3 regions of the Bradyrhizobium sp. 6(2017) genome follow, and region 2 is predicted to be linked to each of the others. Evidence: riboswitches for the same ligand, from Rfam matches in the RefSeq annotation. Region 2 holds a riboswitch; each other region holds the start of a gene.
The links. Region 2 has a riboswitch for cobalamin ahead of G6P99_RS03875 (TonB-dependent receptor). Riboswitches for the same ligand answer to the same signal wherever they lie in the genome.
Positions count from the first base shown of each region.

Region 1: another riboswitch for cobalamin. It lies ahead of metE (5-methyltetrahydropteroyltriglutamate--homocysteine S-methyltransferase); the one in region 2 lies ahead of G6P99_RS03875 (TonB-dependent receptor).
Region 3: another riboswitch for cobalamin. It lies ahead of G6P99_RS17585 (DUF1636 family protein); the one in region 2 lies ahead of G6P99_RS03875 (TonB-dependent receptor).

Region 1 is NZ_CP049289.2:8,067,778-8,069,972, forward strand. It holds gene metE (5-methyltetrahydropteroyltriglutamate--homocysteine S-methyltransferase) at 1-1,189, opposite strand, end outside; cobalamin riboswitch at 1,292-1,491, opposite strand.
Region 2 is NZ_CP049289.2:833,741-835,935, forward strand. It holds gene G6P99_RS03875 (TonB-dependent receptor) at 1-1,287, opposite strand, end outside; cobalamin riboswitch at 1,397-1,594, opposite strand; gene G6P99_RS03880 (FecCD family ABC transporter permease) at 1,707-2,195, shown strand, end outside.
Region 3 is NZ_CP049289.2:3,789,496-3,791,690, reverse strand. It holds gene cobW (cobalamin biosynthesis protein CobW) at 1-605, opposite strand, end outside; gene G6P99_RS17585 (DUF1636 family protein) at 602-976, opposite strand; cobalamin riboswitch at 1,071-1,281, opposite strand; gene cobO (cob(I)yrinic acid a,c-diamide adenosyltransferase) at 1,318-1,971, shown strand; gene G6P99_RS17575 (cobyric acid synthase) at 1,983-2,195, shown strand, end outside.

The DNA of each region.
Region 1 (2,195 bases), 2.8 Mb from region 2:
CCGATTCCGCAAGAGCTTTCGCAACATTCTGGTCGCCTGCGAGTGCCCGCGCCAAGGTCGCAAGCTCACGCATCTTCTGAACCGAGAAAGCAAGCCAGCTCTTGACGTCGGAGGCGAGCCCGGTCTCGAGTTCAACATCGACCGGCACATGAAGCAGCGAGCAGGATGGGGCGATCTGTACGCGGTCCTTACCAAGCTTCGCAATCGCGGGGTCCAGTCGCTGGCGGAGCGCCGACAAATTCGATCGCCAAACATTCCGACCGTCTATGACGCCGAGCGACATGACGAGGTCACTTCGGCCGCTCGCAATGATCTGGCTCAATAACTCTGGCGCGCGAACCAGATCGACGTGAAGCCCGGCAACAGGCAGGCGCAGGGCAGCGTCCAGATTGTCGCAGAGGCCACCGAAATAGCTTGCAACCATGATCTTGATGGCCGGCCCTTCCTTTGCGAGCCGGCCATAAGCATGTACCAAGGATTTTCGCGAACTCTCATCCAGATCAAGGACTAGCCAAGGTTCGTCGAATTGAACCCAATTTGCCCCGCGTTTGGCCAATTCCTTCAAAAGCTCAATATAGACCGGTATCAGGTCATCCAGCAGTGACAGTGGCTGGAACGCAGGATCGGCACTCTTGCCAAGCTTCAAGAATGTAACCGGCCCGATCAGGACAGGGCGCGTCTGAAAGCCAAGGGCCTTGGCTTCCTCGTACTCCTCGATTGGTTTGCGAGAGGATAGTCTGAAAGTCTGCCCCGGGTGAAATTCCGGGACCATGTAATGGTAGTTGGTGTCGAACCATTTGGTCATCTCCTGCGCGGGTGCGCCATATCCACGCGACGGGTGACCGCAACTCCCATCCTGACCGTCGCATTGTGACCCGCGTGCCATGGCGAAGTATGTCTTGAGCGAAATGGATCCGGCATTCGTCTCGTAGACTTCTGGGATGGCACCAACCATGACACTGGTGTCGAGCACCTGGTCGTACAGCGAGAAATCGTTCGATGGGATCACGGTGACACCGAGAGACCTCTGGCGAGCCCAATTTGCGGCACGTAGGCCAGCTGCATCCTCGAGCAACTGCTGTTCGGCGATTTTTCCGGCCCAGTAACTTTCGAGCGCAACCTTGAGCTCTCGCCTTGGACCGATGCGTGGCGTTCCGAGTGTGGCAACCGGAAGAGAGAGTAGAGACATAGCGTTAACCCCATATTGGGGGCAAAGGCCATGGCGGACGCAGGCAGAAGAAGTCGCGCGAGCGACCGCTGCTTGGCGCACCACCGGGACACCCCGCCCGTGGACGAAGATAGTGTCGGGGCAGGTCTCCTGGCTCGCGGCTCAGCGCTGCTGTCCGGCCTTCCCGAAACCGTCAGGCTTCAGTGACTTCGTTGGACAGCGGCTCGCCGCTCACAGTTGCGGGGACAGCGCCGGCATTGACACCGGCTTCCCTCTTAGCTCCGGCCTAATGAGACCGGAGAACCTCGACACCTTCAATTATCGGCAAAAGGGATGTTCCGTCAACCTCGCGAATTCATGTTGCGATCTGCTAATGTGCCTAGCGGCATGCCCACCGTTCATCCTCGATGCAGAAGTCGCTCTGCAATCACGGACATCGGATGACATCCCGAAAGTCCCTCCGCGCGGGCAGCGACAAATCCGAATACGCCGCCTTTGCGCCGAGGACCACTTGGTCGAACAGACGGCTTTCATGCAAGCTGGCCCCGGTTCATCAAGCACGGCGCGCTGCGCTGCCTTCTCCAAGCAATCAACGATCCACCGAATAAGATAGCATACGCGGCGCGAGGTGTTTCTGTGATGCCAGCCATTTCTGGTAGGCGTCACTCGGACACTTTTTGGCGATACTGCCCAGGCAAGCATATCAACCAAACCAAGGAGACCGGCTCGCAATGAAAATGGCTGTTTGGAGTGCCCTCGGTGTCTTTGCTGTTGCCGTCTCTGTTCGGATTGATGGTAAGACCGCTCTTGAGTAACACCGCTCGACAGATTCTCTCGAAACTATTGATCGGCTCAAGCCGAGGCTAGCACGGCTCAGCGCCTCTACCTGCTTGCGGAGGACAGGACTTGCGTCGAAGCCGCATCTTCCGGTCGATTGAAGAGCACGATATGCGCCGGCCGACACGAGCGATCGCGCATGCCAGCGAGTGAATGCTATCATCTCGCCCGCCTGCTTAAAGCGTGCACT
Region 2 (2,195 bases):
GCGTGCCTGACGGAACGTCGAATCGTAATAATCGATGCCGGTCAGGATCGTCGACGGCATCCCCAGCATCACGTTCTTGACGCTGAGCCGCGGCGTCAGCGACCAGGTCTCCAGCGCGGCATCGTTGTAGGTCGAGGCGAAGCTGATGGTCGGTACCGTGCCGAAGAAGCCGCTTTGGGTATCGCGCTGCCGCCAGCCGCCGTCGACGATCAGGTCGACGCCGTTGATCAGCGTCTTGGTGAAGCCGGCGGTGACGCTGGCGGTCTGCTGGTTGGCATAGTCGAACGGCGTGCTGCTGCCCCTGCGGTCGGTTTGCAGCTCGTTGATCCCGATCGACGGATCGACCAGCCGCCCGCCGGGCAGGCCGAGCTTCTGGTCGCTGCCCGTGACGGTGAGGAAGGCGGTCAGATCGGGCGTGGTGTAGTTGATGCTGCCGACGGCGTTGCGCTGGTCGAGCGCATTGTTGACGCGGTAGCCGTCGGACTTGATGCCGTTGCCGTAGAACGAGGTGGACCACGGTCCCGCATTGAGCGCCGCGGAGACGGCGGCCATGCGGGTGTTGAACGAGCCATATCCCGCCTCGGCTCTCATCGTCGTCGGCGGACCGCCGACGCCGGTCTTGGTGATGATGTTGACGACGCCGCCCACCGCATTGTCGCCGTAGAGCACGGCGCCGCTGTTGCCGCGCGTGATCTCGATGCGCGCGATCGAATCGAGCGGGATCGTGGTGAGGTCGAAGCCGGCCTTGTCGACGTCGTTGAGCCGGCGGCCGTTGAGCAGGAACAGCGTGTTGTCGGTGGCGAATGCCCCGAAGCCGCGCAGGTCGACCGCGGTCTTGGCGCCGTTCGGCCCGCCATAGAGCGTTTGCAGCTGCACGCCCGGCACCTGCGCGAGGATTTCAGGCAGCGACTGTACCGGCGAATGCGCGATGTCGTCGGCCGTGATCAGGGCCGAGGACGATCCGACAATGCCGGCGAACTGGCGGCCGCCGCTGGTGCCGCCCGTTCCGGTGGCCGTGCCTGTCCCTGTGGTGCCCGATCCGCTTCCGCCGCCCACATTGGTGCTCTCTGCGGTGCCCGGCGCCGGGCGGCGCGGCGCCGGCGCTTCGTCCGCGGCCGGCCTGGCGCGCGTGACGTTCTGATCGCCCGGCTTGGTGACTTCGATGGTCGGTAGCTGATCGGGAGCAGGCGCCTGCTGCGCCCGCGCGGCGGAGACAATAAATACAGGCGCGAGCATCGTCGTCGCGAGCAGCAGCGTGCGCCGCCAATGGAAAGAGAAAGTGAGCATAAGCGAGACCTCGGTAACGTCAGTGGCACGTCACCGCGAACCAGTCTCACCATCGTGCTAACAGCCTCAGGTGAAGCTCATGCCTGTACTCCCCGACCGGCATCTTCGCGTGTGACCACGGCTGACGGCAGGTCTCCTGGCTCGCGGGTCGTTACCCTTCGTCGCCTTCCCAGGACCGAGATTCCCAGTGGCCTGTGACGAAGGATTCACCGCATACAGTTGCGGGGGCAGCCGCGGCCTTGGGGAAGTTTCCCCGCACCGCATTCCCTTTTCATCTCGCTAAAGAACCGTCATGTTCATCTAGGGTTCGGCCGGGCAGCAAAGTCAATCCGGCGGAAGTCGGGCAATGGCTGGGCGGCCACGGTTTTTATCGAGTGTCGCTTGTCTGCCACGGCGATCGCTGTAAGAGCATGGATCCAATGAGCGTGCAGGATTTTGCCTTGGCGGCCGAGGTCGCGGCGCGGCGACGGTGGGGCGCCACCGCGGCGCTGCTCGCGCTTGTGGCGCTGCTGTGCGTGATCTCGCTCGGCATCGGGCCGGTGCGGCTGTCGCCGCTCGCGGTGACCGAGGCGCTGTTCGGCGGCGGCAGCGACGTGGCGCAGGTGATCGTGCGCGAAATTCGTTTGCCGCGCACCATTCTGGCGTTCGCAATCGGCGGCATTCTCGGGCTGTCAGGCGCGGCGCTGCAGGGCCTGCTGCGCAATCCGCTGGCCTCGCCGTCGCTGTTCGGCGCGCCGCAATCGGCGGCGTTCGGCGCGGTGCTGGTGATCGCGCTCGGCCTGGCCGACGTGCGCTCCTACGCGCTGCCGGTGGTGGCGATCATCGCCGCGTTCGGCTCGGTGTTCGCGCTGCTCGCGATCGCCGGCCGCAATGCCGGGCTGCTGATTCTGATCCTCGCGGGGCTCGCG
Region 3 (2,195 bases), 3.0 Mb from region 2:
GCAATCACCGCTTTGGCCGCCTTGATCCCCTCGGCTCCGGCGAGATCGGCCTTGGTCAGCAGCACGATATCGGCACAGGCGATCTGGTCCTCGAACACTTCGGACAGCGGCGTCTCGTGGTCGAGATTGTCGTCGGCCGCACGCTGTGCATCGACTGCGGCCGGATCCGGCGCAAAGCGGCCGGCAGCAACGGCCTCCGCATCGGCCAGCGCGATCACGCCGTCGACCGTGATCCGCGAGCGGATTTCCGGCCAGTCGAACGCCTTCAGCAGCGGCTTCGGCAAAGCGAGGCCGGACGTCTCGATCACGATGTGATCAGGTCTCACCCGGCGCGCGAGCAACTGCTCCATGGCCGGGATGAAATCGTCGGCGACGGTGCAGCAGATGCAGCCATTGGCGAGCTCGACGATGTTCTCGGCCGGACAATTGGCGTCGGCGCACGACTTCAGGATCTCGCCGTCGACGCCTTCGCTGCCGAATTCGTTGACCAGCACCGCGAGCTTCTTGCCGTTGGCGTTGCGGATCAGATGCTGGATCAGCGTTGTCTTGCCGGACCCGAGAAAACCGGTCACGACGGTGACCGGAACCTTGGCGAGCGTAGTCATTCTGCGGCCTCCGGCACGACGGCAAGGGGTGGGATTCGAGCGAGCGATTGCTTGCGAAAGATTTCCGGACGGCTGCGCCACGGCACGATGCCGTCAGGCGCCGCGGCATAGGCGGTGGCGCCCGCGATCACATCCCTGGCATTGTCAGCGGACAGGCGGCCGTAGACGTAGGACCACCGCCCCGGCGCACTGAGCGCGACCGAGCAACCCTGGCTGCACGCCGACAGGCATTCGACGGGAACAAGATTGACGTCATCGGGCACGCCGGCCTCAACAAGCGCGGCATACAGGCGCGCACCGGGCGCGAGCTCACCTTCCGCCAGCGTCTGGCCGGCGCGGCAGGTGATGCAGACATGAAGTGTAACGCTCATCGCCCATCCTGGATTAACAGCGGGAGGCGAAGAGGCACACGAACCGTTGTGAATGGGTTCGTTTCCCCGTCGCGGAACACCCCGTCCGCCGGTCTCACAACACGTTGCGTTGGCAGGTCTCCCGGCTTGCGGAGCAGGATTTCTCCCTCGATGCCCACCTTCCCGATTCTCGACAAGGAATCAGTGGCTTTGGGCATCTCTCCGGTCACGGTCGCGGGGGCGGCTGCTTTTCAGGCCCACCTTGAGCCCTATCGCATTCCCTCTTCGCCTGTCGTAGGACAGGAACCAACGCGGGCCCACCATTCGTCCGTGGCTCGAACTTGTCAAGCCGAAGGAACGTCATGATTTCTGAAGAAAACGGCGCCGAAGACGAGGTCGTCAGCAGCGAGGTTTCGCTGGATGCGCGCCACGCGACCAAGATGGCGAAAAAAAAGGTCGCCCGCGACAAGATCATGGCGACCAAGAGCGGCGAAAAGGGTCTGATCATCGTTCATACCGGCGCCGGCAAGGGAAAGTCCTCCTCCGCCTTCGGCATGATCGTGCGCTGCGTGGCGCATGGCTTCCCATGCGCCGTGGTGCAGTTCATCAAGGGCGCCTGGGATACCGGCGAGCGCCGCCTGCTCACCGGGCATTTCGGAGAGCTCTGTCAATTCCACGCGATGGGCGAAGGTTTTACCTGGGAGACCCAGGATCGCGCGCGCGACATCGCGGCGGCGCAGGCCGGCTGGGAGAAGGCCAAGCAGCTGATCGCAGACCCGAGCTTGCGCATGGTCGTGCTCGACGAGATCAACATCGCGCTGCGCTACGATTATCTCGCCATTGCCGATGTCGTCGACTTCCTGACCACGTCGAAGCCGCCGATGACGCATGTCGTGCTCACCGGACGCAATGCCAAGGATGAATTGATCGAGATCGCCGATCTCGTCACCGAGATGACGCTGGTGAAGCATCCGTTCCGCTCCGGCATCAAGGCCCAACCGGGCGTCGAGTTCTGACTGTTATCGCCATGGCGCGCGCATTGATGATCCAGGGAGCGGGTTCGGACGTGGGCAAGTCGCTCATCGTCGCGGGCCTGGCGCGCGCTGCCAGACGACGCGGCCTGCGCGTCTTGCCTTTCAAGCCGCAGAACATGTCCAACAACGCGGCCGTGACCATCGACGGCGGCGAGATCGGACGTGCGCAGGCCCTGCAGGCGCTCGCCGCCGGTGTCGAGCCGCAC